2 regions of the Methylorubrum sp. B1-46 genome follow, and region 2 is predicted to be linked to the other one. Evidence: riboswitches for the same ligand, from Rfam matches in the RefSeq annotation. Region 2 holds a riboswitch; the other holds the start of a gene.

Region 1 (14,454 bases), 610 kb from region 2:
TTGCGGCAGGAGACGAGGTCGAGGCGGGAGAAGGGCGGGTCCTTGATGATGCTGTGCTGGGAGAAGATGCACATCTCCCGCACTTCCTTGACGATGCAATAGGTGTTGCCCTCCCGCACGAACCAGCGCGCGAGCCGCTCGGGGCTGACGTCGCGCACCACCGTCTCGGCGTAGCGGGCCGACCGCGCCGCCGCGAGCGCCCGGCCGTCGAGGTCGGTCGCGAAGATCTGGACCTGCGGCACCTCTTCGAGGTTCGCCATGTGCTCGCGCAGCAGGATGCCGAAGGAGTAGGCCTCCTCGCCGGTCGAGCAGCCGATGATCCAGATCCGCAGTTGATCGCTGCGGGTCTTCCCCTCGAACAGCTTCGGGATCACGCTGCGTTCGAGGAGTTCGAATTCCTTCGTGTCGCGGAAGAATTGCGTCACGCCGATCAGCAGGTCGTTGAAGAGTTCCTGCGCCTCCCCCGGCTGCGCGCGCAGGTATTCCACGTAGTCCGTGCTGTCGTTGATCTGGGCGACCTGCATCCGCCGCTGGACGCGGCGCATGAAGGTGCCTTCCTTGTAGCCGTGGAAGTCGTGGCCGGTCTTGTTGCGCAAAACCGCCGCGATGCCGGCCAGCACCGTCGAGGCCTCGGCCTCGTTGAGCTGCACACCCGCTTCCGTCTTCGATCCGAGCTGGTGGATGCTGGCCCGGACCCGCTCGGCCAGCTCGTCGATGGGCAGGACGGCATCGGCCAGCGCGGCGGGGATGTTGCTCGCGGCGAGTTCGCCGGATTTCGACTCCTCGGTCTCCTCCGCGAAGGCGATGCCGCCCATCTCCTTGACGGCCTTGAAGCCGAGGGTTCCGTCCGAGCCGGTCCCGGCGAGGACGATCGAGATGGTGCGCCCGTCCATCGCGCCGAGGAGCGAGACGAGGAAGCTGTCGATCGTCCCGCGCTCACCGAAGCGCTGCTCGGCGGGACGAAGCCGGAAATGGTCGTCCTCGATGCTGACGATGACGTTCGACTCGGGCAGGTAGACCCGGCCCGGCGCGAGCGGCATGTTCTGCTCGATGACGGTCAGTTCGTGGCCGGCCGCCTTGAGCGCGCGGCCGAATTCGGCCGCATCGAGCGATTCCCGGTGCTGCAGCACGACGATGATGGCCGTGTCCGACCGCGTCGGCAGCTCTTGCAGAAGATGGACGAGCGAGCGGGTGTTCGCGGCCGACGCGCAGAGCGTGACGACGACAGGCTTGCCGCCTTGCGTGACGACTGTCTTGGAGGACTTCACCATCACCGCCTCCAGCCGCCGCGCGCCCGTGTGCCCGCAGCCCAGCCTGTAGGACGATGCGGCGTGCGCTGGCCAGCCTCAAATGAGGCGAGGAGGCGTTCGCCGAAGCGCGCATGCTACGCCTCCTGTCCGCCCTCGTCGTCCGTCGGCTCCGGTGACGGCAGGGTTTGGAGGACGGCCCGCCGGATCACGTCGGCGTAGCGGCGGTACTCGGCGGCGCGCTCCTCGTACATCGCGCTGACGGCCGGGCGCCCGGCCTTGCGCCCGTCGCCGGCCATGCGCCGGACGAGCTCGGCCCGCTCCTCGATGATGCGCAGGGCCACGCGCAGGGCCTCGTCGATGGACCCCTCCTGCTGCTTGGCCACGGCCTCGGCGGTGTAGGCATGGCCGACCTGGCAGCGGAAGCGCAGCGGCCTGCCGTCCCGCACCTCCGAGAGGACGCCGCCGCAATGCGGGCAGGACATCGCGGAGGGGTCGGCGATACGGCGCAGGACGTCGCTGTCGATCCGCTCCCCCGCGGCGATGTCGACCTCGAGCCGGATCTCGGGCGGGACGGACCGGCGCGGGCCGGGGGCGTCGCGCACGAGGTCCGAGAGGACGTCGCCGATGCGGGCCGCGGACAGGGTGAGATCGACCTCCATGATCGAGAGGGCGCTGCGCGGCATCTCGTCGGCGACCGCCTCGGCCGGATCCTGCACCAGCGTGACGCCGCCGCAGCGCTGGATCGCTTCGAGACCGGAGGCGCCGTCGTTGAGCAGCCCGCTCAGAAGCACCCCGATCACCCGCGGGCCGTAGGCCGCGGCCGCCGAGCGGAACAGCGGATCGATCGAGGGCCGGGCCATGTTCTCGCGGGGGCCGCGCCCGAGCTTGATCCGACCCTCGTCGAGGATGAGGTGATGATCGGGAACGCCGAGATAGACGTTGCCCGGCCGGATCGCCATGCCGTCGGCGGCCGGGTGGACCGGAAGGTGGGCGACCGCCGAGGTGACGGTCGCGAGCAGGCCGAGGCTGCGCGCGGGGATGTGCAGCACGATGAAGACCGCCGCCGGCAGATCCTGCGGCAGGGCGCCGAGGATGGCCTTCAGCGGAACCGTGGCACCGGACGAGCCGCCGATGACGATGATATCGCGATTGCTCAAGCCGCGCCGCTCCACGCTCCGCCGGCTTCGCGGCCGTTCCGGCCGATGCGGGCCGCGCGCCCGTGCCGCCTCGGGATAGCCCGTGACCCGGGACGAAGGTTCCGCCGGAAGCGGCGGGACGCGGCCGGCCGCACGAACTTGTCCGCTTCTCCGGTCCGGTCCTTCCGGCGCGCATCGGCCACTGCCCGGCGGCCCCATGGCGGGAAACGCGGTCCCTACAACCCTGGCGTCGGCCGCGGCAGGGGCGCGCCGACGCCGGCGGGACGCGGAGGCCGAGCGAAGCCGCATACAACTTCCATCCGTGGATTCGTGGACCGATCAGCCTTTTGCGGTCTCGATGGAAGACGTTCTGAAAGCAGTCCAAGGCGGAGCCTTCGATGCAATATCATCTGAATGTTTTCCGGTGTTAGGCTATCAAAAGTCAGAATTTAACAATCGAGAAAGTAATAACTCGGTCTTGCGGAGGTGCTTTCCTTGTGAGAGAAGATGCTGCTGCAGGTTGAAAAGAGAGAACTTTCCTGACTGCCGCTCATGTGGCTGTTCGGGCCGGCTGCATTCGCTCGGGAGGCTGCCTATGCACTTCACTCAGCGCGAAACCGACAAGCTCTTGATCTACATGCTCGCGCAGGTGGCGCAGCGCCGTAAGGACCAGGGTCTCAAGCTCAACCATCCCGAGACCGTTTCGCTGATCTCCGTCGCGGCCCTGGAGGGCGCGCGGGCCGGCAAGACGGTGGAGGAGGTGATGGAACTCGCAGGCAAGACCATCACCCGCGACAGCGTGATGGAGGGGGTCGCGGAGATGATTCCCTACGTCCAGGTCGAGGCGGTGTTCACCGACGGTTCCCGCCTCGTCACCGTCCATTCTCCCATCAAGTAATTCCGAGGTGTGAGGAGAGGCCGCGATGAGTCCTGCTCAGAAGAAGGCGCCCGTTGGCGGCATCGTCTTCGGCTCCGGCGAGATCGAGATCAATGCCGGCTACCCGACGACGACGCTCAAGGTCCGCAATACGGGTGACCGTCCGATTCAGGTCGGGTCGCACTATCATTTCTTCGAGGTGAACGCCGCGCTCGAGTTCGATCGCGCGCAGGCCTTCGGCAAGCGGCTCAACATTCCGGCCACCACCGCGCTGCGGTTCGAGCCGGGGGACGAGAAGGAGATTTCGCTGGTGCCCTATCAGGGCAAGCAGCGGGTGCTCGGCTTCAACGGCCTCGTCGACGGCTGGGTCGGCGACGAGAGCTACGACGATTACCGCCCGCGCTTGGCCGACGCGCTCGATCGCGTGAACCGCTACGGGTTCAAGAACAAGCCTTAAGCATCGTCCCGAAAGGTGGTTCCCGGCTTTCGGGAGAAGACGATGCAGAAACGAGAGAACAGCGCATCGTCCCGAAAGGTGATTTTCTTTCGGGAGAGGACGATGCTTCCGCTTACCACTTCAGCCGGACCTGGAGCGCTGGGATGACCAAACTCTCGCGGCGGCAATATGCGGATCTGTACGGGCCGACGACGGGCGATCGGATCCGGCTCGCGGACACGGATCTCTACATCGAGATCGAGAAGGATCTGCGCGTCTACGGCGAGGAGGCCGTCTATGGCGGCGGCAAGACGCTGCGCGACGGCATGGGCTACGACAACGAGCTGACCAGTGCGGCGGGCGCGCCGGATCTCGTGGTCACCAACGTCACCATCGTCGATGCGGTGCTCGGCGTCATCAAGGCCGATCTCGGCATCAAGGACGGGCTGATCGTCGGGATCGGCAAGGCCGGCAATCCCGCGACGATGCCGGGGGTGACGCGGGGCCTCGCGCTGGGACCGGGCACCGACGCCATTTCCGGCGAGCACCTCATCCTCACCGCGGGCGGCATCGACGCGCATGTCCACTTCATCTCGCCGCAGCAGGCGCAGGCTGCACTCAGCAACGGCGTGACGACGCTGTTCGGCGGCGGCATCGGCCCCTCCGACGGCACCAACGGCACCACGATCACGCCGGGCACCTGGAACATCGAGATGATGCTCCGCTCCTTCGACGCGTGGCCGGTCAATGCGGGCGTGCACGGCAAGGGCAACGGCTCGGCGCCGCTGCCGATCGACGAGCAGATCCGCGCCGGCGCGATGGGCCTGAAGGTCCACGAGGATTGGGGCAGCACGCCGGCGGCGATCCGCATGGCGCTCACCGTCGCCGACGACCACGACGTCCAGGTCTGCATCCACACCGACACCCTGAACGAGGCCGGCTTCGTCGAGAGCACCATCGCCGCCTTCGAGGGGCGCACGATCCACACCTACCACACCGAAGGCGCGGGCGGCGGGCACGCACCGGACATCATCCGGGTGGCGGGCATCGCCAACGTCCTCCCGAGTTCGACCAACCCGACCATGCCCTACGGCATCAATTCCCAGGCCGAACTCTTCGACATGGTGATGGTCTGCCACAACCTCAGCCCGAAGATCCCCACCGACGTCGCCTTCGCCGAGAGCCGCGTGCGGGCCGAGACCATCGCGGCGGAGAACGTCCTCCACGATCTCGGTGCGATCTCGATCCTGTCGAGCGACAGCCAGGCCATGGGCCGCGTCGGCGAGAACTGGGCGCGCACGATCCAGACGGCCCACGTGATGAAGGCGCGGCGCGGCGCCTATCCGGGCGACGCGTCGGGCAACGACAACCAGCGCGTCCTGCGTTTCGTCGCCAAGGTGACGATCAATCCGGCCATCACCGCGGGCGTCTCGCACGTGATCGGCTCGGTCGAGGTCGGCAAGATGGCCGATCTTGTCCTGTGGGAGCCGGCCTTCTTCGGCGCCAAGCCGAAGATGGTGATCAAGGGCGGCATGATCTCCTGGGCGGTGATGGGCGATCCCAACGCCTCGCTGCCGACGCCGCAGCCTGTGGTCTACCGCCCGATGTTCGGTGGCATGGGCCCGGCGGTGGCCAAGACCCGCGTCACCTTCACCTCGTATGCCGCCTACGAGGCCGGCATCGCCGAGCGCTACGCGCTGACCTCCAAGGTGATGCCCGTCTACGGCACGCGCACGCTGACCAAGGCGTCGATGGTGCGCAACGACCGCCTGCCGGTCATCGAGGTCAACCCGGAGACCTTCGCGGTCACCGTCGACGGCCAGCACGCCACGATCGAGCCGGCGACCCACCTTCCCCTCGCCCAGCTTCACTTCTTCAGTTGACGTCCCGCCGCCGGCTCAAGACTCGGTGCATGCGCTGATGAAACCGATCGACATCATGTGGGTGTGTCTCGGCGGCGGTGCCGGCTCGCTGCTGCGCTGGTGGCTCGGCGGGGTCATCGACCGTGCGATCCCGGCGCGCTTCAAGTTCGGCACGTTTCTCATCAACGTCACGGGGGCCTTCGCCATCGCCTACCTGTCCGCCGCCTTCGCGTTCGGCTGGCAGCATCGCCACGGGGACATGATGGCGTCCCTGGTGCTGACGGGTTTTCTGGGCGGCTACACCACGTTCAGCTCGATGCAGCTCGATACGGCGCAGATGGCAATGGAGCATCGCCACGCGCTCGCCGCCCTCTACCTCGTCGCCTCCGTCGGCCTCGGCCTCTGTGCCGCGGCGGCGGGCGTGGCCCTGGCGCGGGCATAGGGGCTCGGGATGGGCGCGCAGGCCGTCTTCGTCTTCATCGGTGGCGGGTTCGGCGCGATCACCCGCGAATTCCTGATGCTGCTGATCCCTCAGCAGAGCGGCGCCTTTCCGCTCGATATCTTCACCGCCAACGTCGTCGCCTCGTTCTGCCTCGGCGCCGCCTTCGGACTTCACCGCCTCGGCCGGGTCTCGGACGAGTTCATGCTGCTCGTCGGCACGGGCTTCTGCGGCGGGATGTCGACCTTCTCAAGCTTCGTCTTCGGCATCCTGTCCGAGGCCACGGCGCCGGGCCAGGCCGGCCTCGCGGTTCTCTACGGCCTCTCCAGCCTCGCCGTCGGCTACGCCGCGGTTTGGCTCGGGATCCTATCCGGGAAACGTCTGCGCCGCGCCTGAGCGCGGCCGTCTGGGAGGGACGCATGATCCTCGTCGAACACAAGCTCGGTCATCTCGGCGATCCGCTCTGGCAGGAGCGCGCGCGGCACGCCCGGATCGATCCGCTGGTGCTGGAGCAGTGGGAGGCGCCCAAGAGCCGCCTGCGCAAGGCGAGCGAGAGCGGGATCGAGCTGGCGGTCTCGCTGCCGCGCGCCGAGCACCTGCACGACGGCGACGTGCTCCACTACAACGCGGCGCGCGGCCTCATCGTCGTCGCCCGGATCGCCCTCAAGGACGTGCTGGTGATCGAGCTGGAGGGGCTGGAGCGCCTCGCGCCGCACGAGATCCTGCGCGCCTGCTTCGAACTCGGGCACGGCCTCGGCAACCAGCACTGGCCGGCGGTGATCAAGGGATCGACGGTCTACGTGCCGCTCTCGGTCGATCAGAAGGTGATGGCCTCGGTGATGCGCACCCACGCCTTCGCGCATGTGAAGACCCGTTTCGCTCCGGGCGAGGAGGTGGCGGCCAAGCTCGATGCGAAGGAGGTTCGGCTGCTGTTTGCCGGCGCCGACGCCACCCCGCACCACCATCACGGCGATCACGCCGGGGCGCATGCCCACGATCAGCACGAGGCCCATCACCACGCGCACGAACACGATCACGGGCATGCGAACGGTCATGCGCACACGCATCACCACCGGCCCGGTCCGGTGGCGTGATGCGGCACGGTGAGCCGAGGGCCCGTCTCGCGACCCACGGCACGGCGCATCTCGCGCGCCTGCTGCAATGGTCGGATTCGACGCTGCCGGTCGGCGCCTTCGCCTTCTCCAACGGGCTCGAATCCGCGGTTCAGACAGGGATCGTCCGCGATGCGGACAGCCTGCTGTCCTTCGTCGAACTCGTCCTGCACCAGACGGCGCGGGTGGACGGCGTCGCGCTGCTGCATGCCCATCGCGCCGCCCTGACGGACGATGATCCCGGCCTCATCACCGCCGACCAGGAGTTGCTCTGCCGCCGCGTCGGCGAAGAGCAGCAGTTGATGCTGACGCGGATGGGCAAGAAGTTCGCCGAACTGGCGCTCAGGATCACCCCGTCACCGATGCTGGCGCGCTGGCTCGCCGACATCCGCTCGGAGGCCACGCCGGGCTGCCTGCCGGTCGGCCAGGCGATCGCGCTCGCCGGTCTCGGCGCCGACGAGAGCGAGGCCTTCGTCGTCCACCAGTACGGCATCGCCTCGATGATCCTGAGCGCGGCGCTGCGGCTGATGCGGATCGATCATTTCGAGACCCAGCGCATCCTGTTCACCGCGCAAGGGCGTGTTCAGGACGACTACCTCGCCGTGCGCGATCTCGCCCTCGATGAGATGGCGGCCTTCGCCCCCGTCTTCGACGTTCTCGTTGCCCATCACACCACGGTCCATGTGCGCCTGTTCATGAACTGAGTGCGGCAAAGGAAGTAGAGATGAAGAAGATCACCCGTATCGGCATCGGCGGCCCGGTCGGCTCGGGCAAGACCGCGGTCATCGAGACGATCACGCCGCGCCTGATCGCGCGGGGCATCAAGCCGCTGATCATCACCAACGACGTCGTCACGACGGAGGATGCCAAGCAGGTGCGACGCACCCTCAACGGCGTGCTGATCGAGGAGAAGATCGTCGGCGTCGAGACCGGGGCCTGCCCGCATACGGCGGTGCGCGAGGATCCGTCGATGAACATCGCCGCGGTCGAGGAACTCGAAGAGAAGTATCCCGACAGCGACGTGATCCTGATCGAGTCCGGCGGCGACAACCTCACGCTCACCTTCAGCCCGGCGCTCGCCGACTTCTACATCTACGTCATCGACGTCGCGGCGGGCGACAAGATCCCCCGCAAGAACGGCGCCGGGGTCTGCCAGTCGGACATCCTCGTCATCAACAAGCGCGACCTTGCCCCCTATGTCGGCGCGAGCCTCGACGTCATGGCGCGCGATTCCAAGCTCATGCGCGGCGAAAAACCGTTCCTCTTTACCAACTGCAAGACCGGCGAGGGGGTCGACGACCTCCTCCAGCTCATCCTCGACTTGGCACTGTTCGACTTGACCTTGTCCGATGTGGCCTTGTCCAATTTGGCACCCGTCGATCGGGCGCCGTCCGACAGGGCGGTGGACCGCCCGCTCGCGGCGAGCGCCTGAGGCCATGGCGCTCCACGAAGCCCTCGGCCGTCTCGACGGGGCGCGTGAACTGCGCGGGTTCCAGACCGAGCCGGCGCAGATGCGGGCGGGGGCGCCCGGCAAGGTCGGACAACTGCGCCTCGGCTTCGCGCTGCGCGACGGGCGCTCGGACCTGCACGACCTCTACCGGGTTGCCCCGCTGCTGGTGCAGCAGGCGCTCCACTGGGACGAGGCGATGCCGGAGCTGCCGGTCTGCCCGATCATCTCGGTCGGGGGCGGCATCCTCCAGGGCGACCGCTACACGATCGAGATCGCGGTGGGGGAGGGCGCCTGCGCGCACGTCTCGACGCAGGGCGCCAACCGCATCCACTGCATGGACGCGAACTACGCGGCGCAGCACCAGAGCGTGACGGTGGCGGCCGGCGGCTATCTCGAATACCTGCCGGACGTCACCATCCCCTATCGCGGCTCGCGCTTCCTCTCCCGCACGGAGATCGTCGTCGCGGAAAGCGCCACGCTTCTCTACGGCGAGATGGTGCTGGCGGGCCGCAAGCATCACCATGCCGAGGAACGCTTCGGCTTCGATCTGCTGTCGATGGACGTGGCTCTCCGCCGGCCCGACGGGCGCAAGCTGTTTGCGGAAAAGATCCTGATCGAGCGGGGCGACCCGACGATCGGCTTCGCGGGGGTGATGCGCGGCTTCGACGCCTTCGCCAACATCCTCTGCGTGACGCCGCCCGAGACCGCCACGCGCATCAAGGCGCGGTTCGAGACCAACTTCTCCGGCGAGGCGCCGCGGGCGGTCTCCGGTGTGAGCCGCCTGCCCAACGCCGCCGGGCTGATGCTGCGCGCGGTCGGGGTCGAGAGCTACGACGTCCGCCACGAGGTCCGCCGGTTCTGGCGCATCGTGCGCGAGGAGGCCCGCGGCCGCACCCTTCCCGCCGAACCCTACTGGCGCTGAGCGAAGGCCGAAAAGATGCCGCGCGCGAACCCCAACCTTCTCGTCCAGTCGCTGCGCGGAGCGAGCCAGGTCTTCTTCATGGAGAACGCGGCGACCGGCCTGCTGTTCTTCGTCGCGATGGCCTATGCCTCCGCGCTCACCGGCAACTGGGCGACCACGATCGGGGCGGCGCTCGGGGTTCTCGTCGCGACGTTGACCGCGCGGCTGCTGGATTGCGACGCACCCTCCGTCTCCTCCGGCCTCTACGGCTTCAACGGCATCCTCGTCGGCGCCGCGCTGCCCACCTTCATCGCGTCGTCGCCCCAGCTCTGGGCCGCGATCGTGATCGGCGCAGCGGCGAGCACGGTGCTGACCGCCGCCTTCAGCGCGACGCTCACCGACAAGTGGGGCATTCCGGGCTCGACCGGCCCCTTCGTGCTGACCGGCTGGCTGATGGTGGCCGCCGCCTATTCCTTCGGCCGCCTGCAGGTGACGGGCGATGCACCCCGGCTCGCCGCCGACCTCGTGCGGGGCGCCGCCGGCATTCCGGGGCCGGCGGATCTCGTCGCGATCTTCTTTCGCAACATCGCGCAGGTCTATTTGCTCGGCAGCGCGGTGAGCGGTGCCATCATCCTGGTCGGCATCCTGATCGCTTCCGTGCCGGCCGGGATCGCCGCCGTCGCCGGATCGCTGGTCAGCCTCGTCGTCGCGCTCGCGATGGGCGCCGATCCATCCGCGGTGAGCCAAGGCCTCTACGGCTTCAGCCCGGTCCTGACGGCGATGGCCGTCGGCGTGATCTTCCTGCAGCCCTCACCGCGGGTCGCGGTCTATGCGGGACTGGCCACGGTGACCACCGTCTTCGTCCAGGGCGCCCTCGACGCCCTCGTCGCGCCGGCCGGCATCCCGTCCTTCACCGCCCCCTACGTTCTGACGATGTACCTGTTCATCGCGCCTAAGCGCCTGATGGCGCCCCACCCGCACGCGCCGGTCGCCGATCACATGCTCGACGAGGGGACCCCGGCCCGTCCGGTGAGCCCCGCGCGGTGACGCCCGGCACCGCGCCGCCCCGACATTTCCGAAGAACACGATCAAGGAGCGGGCGATGCACGGCATCAATGCAGGCGACACGGCCTTCATCCTCATCTGTACCGCGCTGGTGCTGATGATGACGCCGGCCCTAGCGCTGTTCTACGGCGGCCTCGTCAAGCAGCGCGACGTGCTGTCGGTGATGATCCAGAACTTCGTCTGCATCGGCGTTGTCGGGGTGATCTGGGTGTTCGGCGGCTTCAGCCTCGCCTTCGGCCCCGATATCGGCGGCACGATCGGGGATTTCGCCACCTATTTCGGGATGTACAGGGTCGGCATCGAGCCCAACCCCGTCTACGCGCCGAACATCCCCTTCATCATGGTCTTCGCCTACCAGATGATGTTCGCCATCATCACGCCGGCCCTGATGACGGGCGCCTTCGTCGGGCGCTTTCGGTTCGGCGCCTACCTGTTCTTCATCACCGCCTGGACCATCCTCGTCTACCTGCCGGCCGCGCACTGGATCTGGGGCGGCGGCTTCCTGGCCAAGCTCGGCGTCGCCGACTTTGCCGGCGGCATCGTCATCCATACCTCCGCCGGGTTCTCGGCGCTGGCGACCGCCAAGTATCTCGGCAAGCGCAAGCTCGCGGAGGGCCAGTCCGAAGCGGCGCCGGCCAGTCTGCCGCTGGTCGCCCTCGGCGCGGGCCTGCTGTGGTTCGGCTGGTTCGGCTTCAATGCCGGCGGCGCCTACGCGGCGGACGCGCTGGCGGCCTACGCCTTCACCAACACCATGCTCGCCGGCTCCATCGCCATGCTGACCTGGATGTTCTGGGAATGGCGCGAGACCCGGCACCCCTCCTTCTCGGGCGTCCTCGTCGGCGCCGTGGCGGGTCTCGCGACGATCACCCCGGCCTCGGGCTATGTCGAGCCCATCGCCGCCCTGGCGATCGGTGCCATCGGCGCCACGGCCTGCTACTTCGCCAAATACGTGCAGCGCTGGTTAAGGATCGACGACACGCTGGAAGTCTGGCGCGCCCACGGCGTCGGCGGCCTCACCGGCGCGCTGCTCGTCGGCGTCCTCGCCAGCCCCCACATCAATCAGGTCTCGGCGAGCCTGGAGCAGTTCGGCGTCCAGCTCCTCGCCGTCACTGTGGTCGGCGCCTATGCCGCCCTCGTCACCTTCGGCATCCTGAAGGGCCTCGACCGGTTCGGGACGCTGCGGGTGCCCGACGCGATCCAGGAAGAGGGCCTCGACACGATGCTCGGCGAGCGCGCCTTCAACCTGTGGAACATGGACCGCACCTTGCCGAAGTAGAACCGGCGGAAAGCAGGGCCATTGCCGACCGACGCGGTGCCCTTCGTCAGGCCGGTCGTACCTATCGGGAGAACGGCTCCGTGGCGGCTCCCGCCCGGCGCTCGTTCGTGTGTCGTACCGCACCAATTAAATCGCAAGCTAACGAATTGACTGGCCAAGCCGACCGTCGGGCGATAGAACGGTCAAGTCAGCGACGCGCGGGAGAGAGCCGGTGCAAACCGGCCGCCGAAGGAGCAACCGCCCCGGAAACTCTCAGGCACCCGGACCGCTCGTCGTTCAACACTCTGGAAAGCGGAGCGGACGCTCCCGCCGATGGTGTAAGTCGCGGCCCTGATCGGGGCCGGGCGAAACTCTCAGGCCGATGACAGAGGGGGCTCGCATGCACGGCGCGTGCGAACCGACCTCGGAGGCCTCTCGCCATGACGGACCCATAGGCTGACCCGCAGGCCGCGAGGCGGCCTCTCACGTCTCCCTCGATCCTCCCTCTCGATCCGCGCGACCGGCCGGCTCGGCCTTCGCGCCGGAATGCCGACGCTTGCCCGGCTGCCGCCCGTTCGGCGCGGCCGCGCGGGTCCGAAGATGCGCGGATCCGCGAACCACGAACTGGAGCCACGACGATGCCGGCCACCCGCCGCTCCCTTCTCCTCGCCGCCGCCCTCCTGGCCCCGGGCCGCGCGCACGCCTTCTTCTGGGACTCCGCCCCGGAGCCCAAGGCTCCGGAACCAGTCGAACCGGCCGCGAACCGCGACGCGTGGTTCATCGGCGAGATCCCGGACGAGCCCTTCAACGTGCCGATGGTCGATCTGACCCTCGTTCCGGCGCAGTACCGTCGGCAGATCGTAATTTACGACGGCCCGGAGCGCGCCGGCACGCTGGTCGTCGACACGCACCAGCGCTTCCTCTTCCTCGTCCGCGAGGACCGGACCGCCCTGCGCTACGGCATCGGGGTGGGCCGGGCCGGCTTCACCTGGTCGGGTGTCGCGGTGGTCAAGCGCAAGGCGAAATGGCCGGGCTGGCGCCCGACGCCGGCCATGCTGAAGCGGCGGCCCGAAACCCCGCGCTACGTCGAGCCCGGCATCCACAACCCGCTCGGCTGCCGCGCGCTCTACCTCTACCAGGGCGACCGCGACACGCTCTACCGCATCCATGGCACCAACGAGCCCTGGACCGTCGGCGGCACCGATTCATCCGGCTGCATCCGCCTCCTCAACGAGGACATCCACGACCTCTACGGCCGCGTTCCGCTCGGCACGACGGTCGTCGTGAAGACCGCGCAGCCGGAGGTGATGGTGCAGCGCGAGTGGGACGGCCCAACCCGCTCCGACAACCAGGTGCTGCTGTTCCGCTAGAGCGCTTTCCGACGAAGCGGGTGCCGGTTCGTCGAGAGAAAGCGTGACAAGACAAGGGCGTAGGGCTTCGACCCGAAAGGTGGCCACCGGCTTTCGGGGCGATGCGAAGACAAGAGGATAGCGCGTCGCCCTTCCTCGCTGCCCGCTGACGAAACCCAGACCCCCGATGGACTGAGAACGATGTTCGAGACCGCGACTGCGACCCTGGATTGGCTGGGGCTGATCGTCTTCACGATCACCGGTGCCCTGGTGGCCTCCCGCAAGGAGATGGACTTCGTCGGCTTCGCCGTGCTGGGCACCGCGACGGGGATCGGGGGCGGAACGCTCCGCGACCTGCTGCTCGGATCGCCCGTGTTCTGGACGCAGCGGCCGAGCGCGCTCCTGGCGTGCCTCGGCATCTCCTGTGCCGTGTTCTTCTTTGCGCATATCCCGCAATCCCGCTACCGCACCCTGGTCCGGCTCGATGCCCTAGGTCTCGCGCTCTTCGCGGTAGCCGGCGCCGAGAAGGCCATCCAGGCCGGGGCCGGCAGCGCCGTGGCCGTCGTCATGGGCGTGGTGACCGCGACCTTCGGCGGCGTGATCCGCGATCTCCTCGGAGGCGACAGCCCGGTGATCCTCAGCCGGGAGATCTACGCCTCGGCGGCGGGCGCCGGTGCGCTCACCTACGTCTCCCTGGCCGCGCTCGGCGCGCCGCGGGAACTCGCCCTCGGCTCCGGCTTCCTCGTCGCCCTGCTCCTGCGGGCGCTCTCCCTCCGCCTGGGATGGACGCTGCCGCGATATCGTCCTCGCGCCCGCCGCCCCTATTCTTGAACGGAACGGTCCCCGCGCGCCGCGCGCGAGGCTCTCTCCAAAACACGTATCCAAGACACGCATCGTCGAACGGCGCCGTCCCGCGGATCGGCTGAAGGAGGACCCCAATGGTTGTTCGGGATTTTCGCGGCGCGCCGGCACGGGCCGCGCTCCTCGCACTGACGATCCTCTCCGGCGCGGCACCCGCCTGGGCCGAGGCGGGGCATCTGCCCGGCCCGACGGACGCGCAGCTCGCCACCTTGAGGAGCGTCTACGAGGACCTCCACGCCAATCCCGAACTCTCCATGCAGGAGCGGCGCACCGCCGGCATCGCCGCCCGCTGGCTGAAGGATCTCGGTTTCGAGGTCACCGAGGGCGTGGGCGGCACCGGCGTCGTCGGGCTCCTGCGCAACGGCGACGGGCCGACCGTGCTGTTGCGCGCGGACATGGACGCGCTGCCGATGAAGGAGAATACCGGCCTGCCCTATGCCAGCACCCGGACCGGGACCGAC
Region 2 (14,454 bases):
ACTTGGCCGAACACCGTTCGGTCGAGGGCGGCGAGGTCGCGCGCCAGATCCGGCTCACTGCGCCAGAGCGCGGCGAGATCCGGCTGCGCTTGGGCGGCGCGGCCGAGCGCGGCCCGGAACGCCGCCGCATCGCCCGCGGCCGCGGCGAGGCGCAGGCGACGGGCCAACCCGCGGTCGAGACGCAGGCGGGCGGGGCCGGTGCGGAAGCCGATCAGCGCCAACCCGAGGCCGAAGGCGGCGAGCGCCGCCGCACTCAACGCCGGCCACGAGGCGGGGGCAGCGGGTTTGAGATCCTCCTCCCGGTCGGCAAGGCCGCCGCCGATCTGGCGAGCGGGAATCTCGGCCTCGCGCTGGGTGCGGGTGAGCGTGTCGAACCAGGGGATCTTGATCGCGTCGAGCGGGATCACCTCGGACACGCCCTTCTTGATGTCCCATTGGTAGGTCGCCCGCGCCACCGGGCCGGACGGTGTGATGAGGGTCTCGCGCTTCACCGGGCCGGCGAAGGTGATGATGCCGCGGGTGCGCATGACCGGACGCGGCGGCAGGCCCTCGGCGAGCATGCCCTGCGCCTCGAGGGTCACGATCCGGCGTGCGGTGTCGCCCTTGTTCAGCGTCTCCGGGTCGGGGTCCCAGGAATCGGTGATCGACACGTCCCGCGCCGGCAGCCACCACGGCTCCGCCGCATCGGGGCCGCCGCCCGCCCCCGTCCAGGCCGCCACGGGGAAGGGCACGGGCTCCGAGCGAACGTCGATCTGCTTGCGCTCGCCGCCATCGTTGATGGTGAGGCGGTGGATGAACGGGTCGATGGTGAAGGTCCCCGTATGCTGGGGGAAGACCGCGATGGTGCGCTCGAATTCCAGCGCCATCTGCCCGTCGGGCAGACGCGTGCGGCCCCAATGATCGCGGCCGAGCTGCGTCCAGGAGAAGTTGACCAGCGCCGGCTGGCGCATCTCCTCCAGCAGGATCTGCGTGCGGTAGACGCCGCGAAGGCGCAGCAGCACCATCTCGCGGGCATAGGGCTGCGCGCCGCCGGGAAGGTCGGGCGTCACCGTCAGGGTGAGGTCGCCGGGCTCGATGGCGTGGGCGGGGGTGACGACGGCCAGCAGGATGAGGAGGAACGCCGCCAACACTCCCTTCTCCTCTCTGCGGGAGAGGGTGGCCCGCGAAGCGGGTCGGGTGTGGGGAGCGCCATATCCGGACGCGTCGCCTCCTCTCCCGCCTGCTCCGCAGGCACCCTCCCCCGCAAAGGGGGGAGGGGTGTTCGCGTAGCGCCGGAGAACGTCGAAAAGAATCACCACGGGTTGCTGCCTCCCGGGATGGCGGTGCCAGCCTCGATGCGCCGGGCTTGCTCGGCCTTGAGGCGCAGCTTCAGGAAACGGCCGGGCTCGTCCGGTAGGGTCTGGAGCCAGAGCCGGTCGGGGTGGATCTCGTGCGCCTCGAAGCTCTTCGTCACACGGCGCGCCTCGCGCTCCGGGGCGGCTGCGACCATAGCCGAGCCGGCGCCCTGGCGCCCGCGGCCGGCCGCGTCGCTCGCCGAGCCGCGGGCCTGACCCTTGCCGGAATCGACCGCCTGCTGCTCCGCCTTGCCGCGCCGCGCCACCGGGCTGGTGCCGGGAAGCGAGGCGGAAGAGCTCGCCTCCTTGTTGCCGGCCAGGCCCTCGCCGCTGGAGGTGGAGCGGATGTCGTCGTTCTGGTCCTGGTTGGCGGTGTTGTTGTAGCGGGCGCCATAATGCGCCGAGGCGTTGGCGATGCCGCCGCCCTTGCCGCGGTCGATCTCTTCCTCCAGCGCCTTCGCGATCAGCGAGCGGTTGGCCTGCGCGTCGGCGTCGCGCGGGTTGTAGGTCAGCGCCTCGTCGTAGGCGTCGAGCGCACCCTTCAGGTCGCCGGAGCGGGCGAGTGCGTTGCCGAGATTGTAGGCGCCGCGCTTCCCCTGCGCGCGGAACAGCGGGATCGCCTCGCCGTATTGCCCGGCCTCGTAGAGGGCGGCGGCACGCCATGCCGGCACATCGAACACACGGACCGCCGCACCGGGGAGCCCGACCGCCATCAGGAAGCGGCCCAGCGTCGTGCGCGGCTCCGACACCAGCAACAGGCCGAGAATGCCGAGCCCGGCGAGCATGAGGCCGGCGATGCGCGCGAGCTTGCGCCAGTGGCGAGGAAAAGCGATCGGCAGAGCCCGCCGCAAGGGCGTTGCTCCGGCGAAGTGGCGGGGCGGAAGGGGCGCCGACATCACGCGCTCCGTCGGAAGAGAAAGAGCGCCGGCACCAGCGCCAGCAAGAGCAGCCAGCGACCGAGATCGGCGAAGGCGAGCACGCCGTAACCGCCCGCCGCGAGATGCTGCGCGGTCGAGGCGCCGACGCGGTCGAGCACCGCCTTCGGGCCGTCGATATCGGCGGCGCGCCCGCCGCCCGCCGTCGCGAGCCGGTCGAGGGCGGTCCGGTCCGGACGCGGCGCACCGGCCGGCAGCGCCTTGGCGGCCGGCACGAACAGGGCGTGGAGCTGCCAGCCCTTGTCGCGGATCGCGGCGGCCTCGCGCTCGGCCGCCTGCCCGATACCGTCACCGTCGGAGATCAGCACTACGTCGGCGGCGACGACGTTGGCCTCGGTCAGCGTCCGGCGGGCCAGCGCCAGCCCGCGTTCCGGGTGGCTGCCCCGGTCGGGGACGGTGTCGGCGTCCAGCGCGAACAGGGTGGTAGCCAGCGTCTCGCGGTCGTGGGTGGGCGAGAGGGCGGTGTAGGCGTCACCCGCATAGACGACCAGCGCCAGCGAGCGGGTGCCCGCGGCCTCCCCCACGGCCTGCGCTGCCTGCCGCGCCTCCTTGAAGCGCCCGCCCTCAATGACCGAGCGGGAGAGGTCGAGCACGATCACCGTGGCGTCGAGATTGCGGAAGGTCGCGGCTTCCGGGCGCTCGACCGCGGGCCCGGTGAGCGCGAGCGCCAGGATGCCCGCGGCGAGCGCGGCGGCGAGATTGGCCTGCCGCCGCCCGCCGAGCAGGGCGCCGCTTCGGGCAAGCAGCGCCATCAGGTGGGGATCGACCGCCTTGTTCCAATCGCCCAGCGGCGCCGAGCGCCACGCGGCGCGCAGCGCCAGCACGGCCACGACGGGCAGCGCCAGAAACCAGAGCGGGCGCAGGAGGGTGAGGGATTCGATCATGCGATTCCCGATCAGATCCGGCGCCGCGTCGCCAGCAGCCCACAGGCGCAGAGGAAGGCCACCGCCGCCGGCCAGGGCCAGAGGTCGCGCCGCAGCGGCAGCGGTGGTGCCTTGGCCCGGCCCCCCTCCAGCTCGTCGATGGCGTTGGCGACCGCCTCGAGGTCGTCGGTGGTCTTCACCCGGAACGCCCGCCCGCCGCTGGTCTCGGCCATGGCCCGCAGGGTCTCGACATCGACCACGTCCTGCTCGTTGTTGGGGTTGTCGGCCATGTCGATCGGCCCCAGCGCGATGGTGTAGACCCGCACGCCGAGGTCTTTGGCCAGCGCCGCCACGTCCTTGGGCGCGGTCTGGCCGGCATTGTTGGCGCCGTCGGAGAGCAGGATCACGACCTTGTCGCGGGACGGCGGCGGACCGCTGCCGTCCGCGGCGGCGACCTGCGCCGGAGCGAGGCGCTTGAGGGCGAGGCCGAGCCCGTCGCCGATGCCGGTGGAGCGCCCGACGAGGCCGATGGTCGCCTCCTCCAGGGTGCGGGCGACGGTGGCGGTGTCGAAGGTGGGAGCGGCGGCGACGTAGGCCTGATCGGCGAATTCGACGAGGCCGATGCGGTCGCCCGCCCGGCGGCGGATGAACTCGGCGCCGACGCGTTTGACCGCCGCGAGCCGGCTCACCGTCTCCCCGTCGAGCGAGAAATCCTTCCGCTCCATGCTGCCCGACAGGTCGAGGGCGAGCACGATCTCCCGGGCCGAGGCCGGGAGCGCGGTGGCGGGCAGGACGAGGCGGGGCCCGGCCAGCGCAACCACGAGCGCGACCCAGAGCGTGCCGATGAGCCAGAGCCGCCGCCGTCCGCGGGCCGCGATGGACTCGGATCGCTCGGCGCCGAGGACCAGGGAGGGCGGGACGCGCAAGGCGCCGCTGCCGCCCTCGCGCTCCGGCGGGATCAGCCGGGCGGCGAGCGGCAGGAGCAGGAGCAGCAGCGCGAGCGGGGTCGCGAAGTCGAAGGCGGAGACGAAGGCCGTGAACCAGGCGGGCATTCGGGTCAGGCCCGGATCTGTGTGAGAAGGCGGCCGAGGCCGGCATCGATGGCGGCGGAATCCACGGAAGCGGGCCGGCGATAGAGGTCGTCGGCGAAGGCGCGGCCCGGACCGTTGCGGAAGAAATCGGTGCCGAAGGTGGCATCGAGCGTCGCGACCCAGGCCGGGCCGCGGGCGCGCGCCGCCTCCTCGCCCTTCAGGGTGCGGACCACGCGGCGCAGGAGACGGGCCTGCGCCACGCGCCGGGCCTCGGGATCGAGCCGCGCGGCGCGTGCCAGCTCCTGCAGGGCCGTCCGGCGCAGGGAGGCACCGCGCCGGGCGCGGAGCAGGCGGATCCCACCCACGAGCAGCGCGAGGCCGAAGCCGAGGGCGATGGCGGCCACCATTTCGGGCTGCACCGCGCCGGTGCCGCCGGTGGGCAGGTGCAGGCCGCGCAGGGCGGAGAGATCGGGGGAGGCGGTCATCCCTCACCCCTCCGCGCATCCCCTCTCCCTGCCTCACAGCACCGCATCGAGCCGCTCCATCAGAGGGGCGTAGCTTTCCGGCCCGGCCTCGACATCGATGCGCAGGCCCTCGACGCCGCAGGCGTGGAGGCGGGCGAGACGCGGATCGATGTCATCGGGAGCTGCTGCCCCGCGGCGGGCCTGGACGGTGCCGCGGTGTCCGTCCGGTAGGGCGTAGGGGTAGAAGCCGGGCGGCCGGATTCGCTCGAAGGCGTCGCTGACCAGGAGCAGGCGGATCGACAGCCGCTCGGCGAGCGCCGTGATCAGGTTCTCGAAATCCGGCCCCGGCGCATCGAGGGCCGTCGCGACGACGAGGTGTCCCCCCGACGGCAGAAGCGAGCGGGCGAGTGCGAGGGTGTCGGTCAGCGGCGGATCGTCCGCCGCCGGTCGGGCAAGGGCTGTGGCGTGGGCATGGGCCATCGCCCCGGTGACGGCGGTCATCGCCCGCTCGCCGCCGGCCGGGCGCACCACCGAGGGCTCGGCCGTCCCCGCCGCGATCAGGCCGATGCGCCCACCGTCACCGACGATGCGCCAGCCGAGGAGTGTCAGCGCCTCCGCCGCCGCCACCGAGCGCAGCGCCCGGCGGGTGCCGAACAGCATCGAGGGCCGGAAATCGGCGAGCAGCACCACGGCGCGGTCGCGCTCGTCGTGGTGGGTGCGCACGTGCAGCTCGCCGGTGCGGGCGGTGGCGTTGCGGTCGATGAAGCGGCGGTCGTCGCCCTCGGACCAAGGCCGCACGTCGTCGGGCTCGGAGCCCCGCCCGCGCTTCCGCGTGACGATGCCACCCGGCAGGCCGGCGATGGTGCGGGTTGCGGGCGAGACGCCGCGTCGCGCCAGATGGCGCAGGCTCATCAGCCCGGCGCCGGAGAGATGGATGCCGGGGGCGTCGGTCGGGTCGCTCGCGGGGGCCGCGGTCGCGGTCATGGCGGCTACAGCGCCCGCGTCCGCTCGACCAGCCCGTCGATGATGCTGCGCGTGGTGCGTCCCTCGGCCGCCGCGCGCCAGGTCAGGCCGATGCGGTGGGAGAGGGCGTCGGCGGCGAGTTCGGAGATATCCTCGGGTACGACGTGGTCGCGGCCGTGCAGATAGGCCCGCGCCTTGCCCGCGACCATCAGCGCGAGCGTTCCGCGCGGCGAGGCCGGGTGCTCGATCGCCGCGCGCAGCTCCGGCGCCACCGCATCGGTGCGCGTGCCGGCCACGAGCCGCACGAGATAATCCTTGAGGGCCGGCGAGACGTAAGTGGCAAGCGCGGCCTCGCGGGCGGCGATCACCTCGGCGACCGAGAGCTTCACCGGCATCGCCTCGGCGTGGTGGTTCAGCTCACCCTCGACGAGGTCGAGGATGCGGCGCTCGGAGGCCTCGTCGGGCATCTCGACGACGACGTGGAGCAGGAAGCGGTCGAGCTGCGCCTCGGGCAGCGGGAAGGTGCCCGCGTGCTCGATCGGATTCTGCGTCGCCACCACCATGAACGGGTCGGGCAGGCGGTGGGTGTGGCCGGAGACGGTGATCTGCCCCTCCGCCATCGCCTCCAGCAGGGCCGACTGCACCTTCGGCGGCGCGCGGTTCACCTCGTCGACGAGGATCAGCGAGTGGAACAGAGGACCGGGCAGGAACTCGAAGGTGCCCGCATCCTGGCGCCAGACGGTGGTGCCGGTCAGATCGGCCGGCATCAGGTCGGGCGTGCACTGCACGCGGGCGAAGGAGCCGTCGAGCCCGTCCGACAGGCGCTTGACCGCGCGGGTCTTGGCGAGACCCGGCGCACCCTCGATCAGCAGGTGGCCGCCGGTCAGAAGCCCGATCAGCAGGCGCTCGACCAGCTTGTCGGCGCCGATCAGCCCGTGGCTCAATCCGTCGCGAAGTTGGAGGATGCGGTCGCGAACGGGGGGAGACCCTGCCGCGGGCCGGGCGAGTGCCTCGACGCTCATGCCAGCGCCTCTGCCTGCATCCCTTGCGCCGGTCGAGCCTCGGCCCTCGTCGCAGGAGAACAATCCTGCCGCATGCGCGTCTCCTCAGCGTGGGTTTTTCTTATAGGTCCCACAATTCTGCCGGTGTGCCCGCTGCCCGGTTGCCGCGTCAATCCCGCATCACGACCCTGGCCACGGGCAAATTGACCGTATTCGACCGGGGATGCGCCGATCGGTGACGTTTCGTCACGCAACCGTCACGCTCGTGCGACAGCGGAAAACCGCGCGACCCCGAAAAGATCCCGAAAGGTTCGATGCCCGGCCCGTTTCCCTTTCCCACGCCCGAAGCCCTGAATTCCGGCATCAGCCTCGCGGTCGCCTTCGGCCTCGGCACCCTGATCGGGGTCGAGCGGCAGTACCGGCAACGCAGCGCGGGTCTGCGCACCGCCGTGCTGGTGGCGCTGGGCGCCGCCGCCTTCGTCGATCTCGGCATGCGGCTGACCGGCGGCGAGGGGGCGACCCGCGTGGTCGCCTACGTCGTCTCCGGCATCGGCTTCCTCGGCGCCGGTGTCATCATGAAGGAGGGGATGAACGTGCGCGGCCTCAACACCGCCGCGACCCTCTGGTGCGCGGCCGCCGTCGGCGCCTTCTCCGGGGCCGACCTGCCGCTGGAAGCCTGCTTCGTCACCCTCGCCGTGCTGGCCGGCAACACGCTGCTGCGTCCGCTCGTCAACCTGATCGACCGCATCCCCATCGACGAGAGCGCCACGGAGGCGACCTACGAGGTGCAGGTGACGGTGCCCGCCGAATCCGCCGGACTTGCCCGCGACCTGCTGGTCGAGCGCCTGGAGGCGGCGGACTATCCCGTCGGCACGACGGAGGTCGAGGAGCGCGGCGAGAGCAGCGTGGACGTCATCGCCACGCTGACCGCGCGGACGGCGCATGCCAAGGATCTCGACGCCGTCGTGGCCGATCTGGCGAAGCGGCCGGAGGTGCGCCACGCGACCTGGACGGTACAGACGGGGGATTGATCCGACCTTGAGGCTGGGCGTACCGCCGTCATTGCGCAGGAGCGTGCAGACGCGGACGAGCCATCATGACCCATTCGAAAAAGCATGCCCTGATCGTCGGTGCCTCCCGTGGCCTCGGGCTCGGGCTCGCCGAAACCTTTCTGCGGCGCGGCTGGCGGGTCACCGCGACCCGGCGCGGAGCGGCGCCCGGCCTCGAACCGCTCACGGCGCAGGGCCTGCGGGTGGAGGCAGTGGATATCGACGACGATGCCTCCGTCACTGCCCTGCACGAGCGGTTGGCGGGCGAACGGTTCGACCTGATCTTCGTCGTGGCCGGCATCGTGATGGAGTCGGACCAACCGCTCCACGCCGTGTCGCGGGCCGTCCATGCGCAGATCTTCCTCACCAATGCGGTGAGCCCGATCCTGTTCGCCGAGGCCTTCCGCGACCGGCTGGCGCCCGGCAGCACGCTCGCCTTCATGTCCTCTGTGCTCGGTAGCGTCGGCCTCAACACCGAGGGCGGTTGGGAGAATTACCGGGCGAGCAAGGCGGCGCTGAACACCAATGCCCGGAGCTTCGCGGCGCGTCACGCAGCCCGCGATTTCGGCGTGCTCCTGCTGCATCCGGGTTGGGTTGCCACCGATATGGGCGGCGAGGGGGCCGATCTCGATGTGGCGACGAGCGCGGCCGGACTAGCGGACGTGATCGAGGCGAGGGCGGGCCGGACCGATCTCGCCTTTCTCGATTACCGGGGCGAAACGCTGCCCTGGTGAGGCTTCAGCGGCGCGGGTCGAGGGGCCGGCTGCGGCGCTCGACCACCACCGTCGGGCGGCTGCGGCGCTCGACGATGACCGCGCGCGGCGGCGCCCGGTTGGGGCTCGTCGGGGCCAGGATGCGCTGTTCCTGGGGACGATGGGCGGGCCGCGCCGCCGCAGCCTTGGCGGCGGCGACCACGTGCGGGCGCACCTCGTCCGGACCGAGGCCGATCAGCCCGCAGGCGATCTCCACCTGCTGGTCGACATCGTCGGCGAGATCCTGCGCGGCGGCGACCGCCTCGGCCACGGTCGGCGGCTCGCGCCGCACCCGGATCGGAGGCAGATCCTGGAAGCTCTTGGGCGTTTTCTTCACGGCACGACTCGCGGTCTTCATGCACCGATCATAGGACGGCCCGTCCGCTTTGTGCAGTGCACGCAAATCGGACGTGACGGACCGCCGGCCGCATGGCTGCCGGGCGGACGCCCCGCTCGTCGAGGTTGCAGGATGCGCGCCAATCCGCAGCCCCGCCAGCACATTCGTTGACGAGGCCACCCGGTCGGTATGACCCGCGATGGTCAAAGTGTCGCGGCAGCGCAGCACATGGATGTCGCGCTCGTCGGGGCGATCATCGTGCGGAAATTCGCGGCTTCGAGAGACCTCCATCCCGAATCCCGCCCCGATCCTGCGGCACCCCCGGTCTCACGATGCCAGACACCTCCGATCCCCGCCTTACCCCGGCCCGGTCCGACCTCGCCGATATCCGCCTGAAGGGCGTCGTCGCGGCCGAGCGCTACGTCGCGGGCGCGCCGGCGCGGGTCGCCGTGCCCTCCGCGCCCCTGCGCCGCGCGCCGCGCCTCGACGCCGGACTCGACACCGAGGCGGTGATGGGTGACGCGGTGAGCGTGTTCGAGATCCGTGACGGCTTCGCCTGGGTGCAGATCGCCCGCGACGGCTATGTCGGCTACCTGCCGGAGGCGGCGCTCGGTCCGGTCGATCCGGCGCCGACCCATCGAGTCGCGAGCTTGCGCACCTTCGTCTATCCGGCACCCGACCTGAAGCGCCCGCACGTGGCCCATCTGAGCCTCGGCGCCGCCTTAGCGGCGCAGGCGCAGGAGGGCGAGTATTGGCAACTTGCCGGCGGCGGCTTCGTCTTCGCTGGCCATGCCGTGCCGTTTGAGACCGCCGAGCCGGATTTCGCGGCCACCGCCGAGCGGCTCGTCGGCACGCCCTATCTCTGGGGCGGACGCACCAGCCTCGGCCTCGATTGCTCGGGCCTCGTACAGCTCTGCCTGGATATGGCCGGGCACGCCTGCCCGCGCGACGCCGACCAGCAGGAGCGGACCCTCGGCGAGGCCCTGCCGCCGGGGCTCGACGGTCTGCAACGCGGTGATCTCGTGTTCTGGAAGGGGCATGTCGGGCTGATGCTCGACGCCGAGCGGCTGATCCACGCCAACGGCCACCACATGGCGGTGGCGGTCGAGCCCCTGCGCGAGGCGGTCGAGCGCATTGCCGCCAAGAGCTTCGGCGCCGTCACCTCGATCCGGCGGCTCGATCTCTCCGCCTGACCGTCGCTTCAGATGGCGCGGACGGTGTGGGGCGCGAGTTCGGCCAGCGCTTCGGCTAGGGCATCGACCTGCCCCTCGTCATGGGCCGCCGAGAAGGCGACCCGCAGGCGCGCGGTGCCCGGCGCCACCGTCGGCGGACGGATCGCGACGACGAGGAAGCCGCGCGCCTCCAGGGCCGCAGAGAGGGCGAGCGCGGCTTCCGCCGCGCCGACCAGGACGGGCACGATCGGGCTTTCCGCTTCCGGCAGCCCGAGCCTCGCGGTGAAGCGGCGGGCGAGCGCCAAGGGCCGGGCGGCGCGCTCCGGCTCGGCCTCGACGATGGCCAGGGCTTCGAGCGCCGCGGCGGCGGAGGCCGGCGGCAGTCCGGTGGTATAGACGAGGCTGCGGGCCCGGCTCGTCAGCAGATCGATCACGGCCTGAGAGGCGCAGAGATAGCCGCCGTAGGAGCCCAGCGTCTTCGACAGCGTCCCCATTTCGAGCGGCGCCCGCAGGCCGGGCTCGACCACGCCGAGGCCGTGCGCGTCGTCCACCAGCGTCCAGGCGTCGTACTCGGCCGCGAGCGCCAGGATCTCGGGCAGCGGCGCCCGGTCACCGTCCATGCTGAACACCCGCTCGGTCAGGATCAGCGCCCGCCGCGCCGCGCCGCGATGCGCGGCGAGACCCGCGCGCATCTGCGCGAGGTCGTTATGGCCGAAGCGCACGACCGGCGCGCCCGACATCTTCGCCCCCGCGAACAGGCAGGAATGGCCGAGTTCGTCGATCAGGATCAGGTCGCCCGCGCCGACCAGCGCCGGGGCGATGCCGAGATTGGCAAGGTAGCCGGAGCCGAAGACGAGGGCCGCCTCCTTGCCCTTGTACCGGGCGAGCCGCTCCTCCAGGGCCGCGAGCGGGGGCGCGTTGCCGGTCACCAGACGCGAGGCGCCCGCGCCCGCGCCGTAGCGCGCCAGCGCCTCCGTGGCCGCCGCGATCACCCGCGGATCATGGGCGAGGCCGAGATAATCGTTGCAGGAGAACGAGACGAGGCCGCGGCCGCCCCGCTCCGCCGCCGCGCCCGGCCCGCGGGCGGTCACCGCCAGCCGGCGGCGCAGGGCGGCCGCCTCCAGGCCGGCGAGCTTCTCCTCGGCAAAGGCGTCGAGGCTGTTCGATGGGTTCGACGAGGGATTCGGTGACATGAGGCCTCAAGGCGACGGGGTCCGGTGGTTGTCAAGCCGACGGCCGGTGCGAACCCGGCGCAGGGCGGCGCGTTGCCCCTGCTCTCTCGGAACACACGGCCATGATGCGCGCCCTCCTTGCCCTTGTTATGCTGGCGGGGGCTTCCACCGCCCCGGCACCGGTCCTGGCCGGCCCCGCTCAGGACTACCTGTTCGGCGAGCAGCGCTTCCGCAACGCCTGCCGCCCGCCGCTGAAATACGCGGACGGGGCCTGCGTCCGCCGCTGCCCGGCGGGCTACCAAAGCTTTCGCGGCTATTGCCGCTTCCGCAACATGCAACGGTGATCGTCACGCCGGCGGGTTGCCGCGCGGTTCGCACCGTGCGAGCCTCCAGCCGTCCGATACAGACGATACGGGAGAGCCCAGACCGCTCGTAAAGAGGGGTTATGGCGCCGACGGAGCAACGACCCCCGGAAACTCTCAGGCACAATCACCGTATCGTTGGACAATCTGGAGAGAGGCGCCGACCGGCGTCCACCGAAGGAGAAACCTCGCTCTGCGGAGTGAGGGAAGCTCTCAGGTAAGCGCGACAGATGGGGGCAACTTGCCAGCCGGCCGGCGGGCAAGATCCGTCTGTCGTGGAGTGCCCGATGAGCCTGCAAGCCGCCGGGGCCGTGAGCCCTGCAGCCCCCCTTTCCGCTGACCCCCTCGCGCAGACGCCGCTGCACGCGCTCCATTTGCGTCTCGGCGCCAAGATGGTGCCGTTCGCGGGCTACGCGATGCCGGTGCAGTACCCCGCCGGGCTGCTCAAGGAGCACCTGCATACGCGGGCGGCCGCCGGTTTTTTCGACGTCTCGCATATGGGCCAGATCGCGCTGACGCCCCGCTCGGGCGATGTCGCGGAGGCGGCCCGCGCCCTCGAAGCACTGGTCCCGATCGACATCCTCGGGCTCGGCATCGGGCGCCAGCGCTACGGTTTCCTGACGGACGAGGCTGGCGGCATCCTCGACGACTTGATGGTCGCGCGCTTGGCCGATCGGCTGCACGTCGTCGTCAACGCCGCCAACAAGGCGGCCGATCTCGCCCGGATCCGGGCGCACCTGCCCGACGGCATCGAGGCGACGCTGCTGCCGGATGCGCTGATCGCGCTCCAGGGGCCGAAGGCGGCGGACGTGCTCGCCCGCCTCACCCCCGACATCGCGGCGATGCGGTTCATGGACGTGCGCGCGGTCGAGATCCTCGGCGCACCCTGTCTCGTCAGCCGCTCCGGCTATACCGGCGAGGACGGGTTCGAGATCGCCGTGCCGGCCGAGCAAGCCGAGGCGGTGGCCGAGGCGTTGCTCGCCGCGCCCGAGGTCATGCCGGTGGGCCTCGGTGCCCGCGATTCCCTGCGTCTCGAAGCCGGTCTCCCTCTCCACGGTGCCGATATCGACGCTGGCACCAGCCCGATCGAGGCCAGTCTCGCTTGGGCGATCTCCCCCGCCCGCCGCCGCGGCGGCGCCCGCGCGGGCGGCTTTCCCGGCGCGGACCGCATCCTGGCGGAGATGGAGGCGGGCCCTGCCCGCCGCCGCGTCGGCCTGAGCCCGGAAGGCCGCGCGCCGGTGCGGGCGCATGCGCCGCTTTTTGCCGCGGAGTCCGGCGGCGATTCGATCGGCCGCGTCACTTCGGGCGGCTTCGGGCCGAGCGTCGGCGCGCCCGTCGCCATGGTCATCCTGCCGGCGGCGCTCGCCGCCCCCGGCACCCGTGTGTTCGCGGAACTGCGCGGCCAGCGGCTGCCGCTCGTCGTCGCCCCGCTTCCCTTCGTCCCGGCCGGCTTCAAGCGCGGCTGATCCTACTCGTGACAGGAGTTCGAACCATGCTGCGTTTCACCGACGAGCACGAATGGCTGCGCCTCGACGGCGACGTCGCCACGGTCGGCATCACGGCGCATGCCGCCGAACAGCTCGGCGACCTCGTCTTCGTCGAGTTGCCGAAGGTCGGCGCGAAGCTCACCAAGGGCGAGGCGGCCGCCGTGGTCGAGTCCGTCAAGGCGGCCTCCGACGTCTACGCCCCGCTCTCCGGCGAGGTCACCGAGGTCAACGAGGCGGCGGTCTCCGATCCGGCTTCGGTCGGTGCCGACCCGCAGGGCGGCGGCTGGCTCTACCGGCTCAAGCTCGACGATCCGTCGGCCATGGACGGGCTGATGGACGAGGCCGCCTACGCGGAGTTCGCGAAGTAGCGCAGTTGGTGAGCCCTCTTCCCTCTGCGGGAGAGGGTGCCGGCGGAGCAGGCGGGTGAGGGGCCGGCTCAGGTCCCTCCGGAAAGGTCGCTCCCCTCTCCCGACCCCCTCGGCGGCCACCCTCTCTCGCGGAGGGGAGAGGGGTGCTCAGCCCATTCGCCCGAGAGGCACCTCATGAAATACGATCGCCACGATCCCTTCGATTTCGCCGCCCGCCGCCATATCGGCCCGAAGCTCTCCGAGATCGACCAGATGCTGGAGACGGTCGGCGCGAAGTCGCTGCACGCGCTGATCGACGAGACGCTGCCCCCCGACATCCGGCAGGCGGAATACATCGATTTCGGGGTGTCTCTGACCGAGCGGCGCTCGCTGGAGAAGCTGCGCGCCACCGCCAACAAGAACCGCTTGCTCGTCTCGCTGATCGGCCAGGGCTACCACGGCACGACCATGCCGCCGGCGATCCAGCGCAACATCTTCGAGAACCCGGCTTGGTACACCGCCTACTCGCCGTATCAGCCCGAGATCAGCCAGGGCCGGCTGGAGGCGCTCCTCAACTTCCAGACCCTGGTCTGCGACCTCACCGCGCTCGACGTCGCCAACGCCTCGCTGCTCGACGAGGCAACTGCCGCGGCGGAGGCCATGGGCATGGCGCGTCGCGTGGCGAAGTCGGACAGGAACGCCTTCTTCGTCGATCGCGACTGCCTGCCCCAGACCATCGCCGTGCTGCGGACCCGCGCCGCGCCGCTCGGCTGGGACATCGTGGTCGGCGATCCCTTCGCGGATCTGGACCCGTCCGCCGTCTTCGGGGCGTTGTTCCAGTATCCCGGCGTGAACGGCGCCGTTCACGACTTTTCCGCTCTCATCGCCGCGCTGCATGAGGCCGGAGCACTCGCCGCGGTCGCGGCTGACCCGCTGGCGCTGACGCTGCTGAAGGCGCCGGGTGAGATGGGCGCCGACATCGCGGTGGGCTCGATGCAGCGCTACGGTGTGCCGATGGGCTACGGCGGCCCGCACGCCGCCTACATGGCGACCCGAGACGCCCACAAGCGGGCGCTGCCCGGCCGCATCGTCGGCGTCTCGGTCGATGCCCGCGGCAACCGCTCCTATCGCCTCGCGCTCCAGACCCGCGAGCAGCATATTCGCCGCGAGAAGGCGACCTCGAAC

What was found. A riboswitch is a leader RNA that binds a small molecule or an ion and turns the genes downstream of it on or off. The one in region 2 is predicted to bind glycine.
Region 1: linked by a shared signal. The riboswitch ahead of LPC10_RS06895 (L,D-transpeptidase) and the one ahead of gcvT (glycine cleavage system aminomethyltransferase GcvT) in region 2 are both predicted to bind glycine.

What each region holds. Positions count from the first base shown of each region.
Region 1 covers NZ_CP088247.1:1,467,006-1,481,459, reverse strand. Annotated here, with positions in the region: gene LPC10_RS06960 (CheR family methyltransferase) at 1-1,271, opposite strand, end outside; gene LPC10_RS06955 (chemotaxis protein CheB) at 1,385-2,407, opposite strand; gene LPC10_RS06950 (urease subunit gamma) at 2,982-3,284, shown strand; gene LPC10_RS06945 (urease subunit beta) at 3,310-3,720, shown strand; gene LPC10_RS06940 (urease subunit alpha) at 3,864-5,582, shown strand; gene LPC10_RS06935 (CrcB family protein) at 5,620-6,003, shown strand; gene crcB (fluoride efflux transporter CrcB) at 6,013-6,396, shown strand; gene ureE (urease accessory protein UreE) at 6,420-7,094, shown strand; gene LPC10_RS06920 (urease accessory protein UreF) at 7,094-7,816, shown strand; gene ureG (urease accessory protein UreG) at 7,837-8,544, shown strand; gene LPC10_RS06910 (urease accessory protein UreD) at 8,549-9,484, shown strand; gene yut (urea transporter) at 9,500-10,510, shown strand; gene LPC10_RS06900 (ammonium transporter) at 10,566-11,804, shown strand; glycine riboswitch at 11,993-12,082, shown strand; gene LPC10_RS06895 (L,D-transpeptidase) at 12,422-13,153, shown strand; gene LPC10_RS06890 (trimeric intracellular cation channel family protein) at 13,334-13,963, shown strand; gene LPC10_RS06885 (amidohydrolase) at 14,071-14,454, shown strand, end outside.
Region 2 covers NZ_CP088247.1:853,189-867,642, reverse strand. Annotated here, with positions in the region: gene LPC10_RS04225 (hypothetical protein) at 1-1,127, opposite strand, end outside; gene LPC10_RS04220 (tetratricopeptide repeat protein) at 1,292-2,230, opposite strand; gene LPC10_RS04215 (VWA domain-containing protein) at 2,230-3,153, opposite strand; gene LPC10_RS04210 (VWA domain-containing protein) at 3,165-4,184, opposite strand; gene LPC10_RS04205 (DUF4381 domain-containing protein) at 4,190-4,648, opposite strand; gene LPC10_RS04200 (DUF58 domain-containing protein) at 4,682-5,611, opposite strand; gene LPC10_RS04195 (MoxR family ATPase) at 5,617-6,612, opposite strand; gene LPC10_RS04190 (MgtC/SapB family protein) at 6,906-7,622, shown strand; gene LPC10_RS04185 (SDR family oxidoreductase) at 7,688-8,374, shown strand; gene LPC10_RS04180 (hypothetical protein) at 8,379-8,750, opposite strand; gene LPC10_RS04175 (C40 family peptidase) at 9,062-9,922, shown strand; gene LPC10_RS04170 (aminotransferase class I/II-fold pyridoxal phosphate-dependent enzyme) at 9,931-11,094, opposite strand; gene LPC10_RS04165 (hypothetical protein) at 11,196-11,417, shown strand; glycine riboswitch at 11,476-11,578, shown strand; gene gcvT (glycine cleavage system aminomethyltransferase GcvT) at 11,723-12,901, shown strand; gene gcvH (glycine cleavage system protein GcvH) at 12,928-13,290, shown strand; gene gcvP (aminomethyl-transferring glycine dehydrogenase) at 13,465-14,454, shown strand, end outside.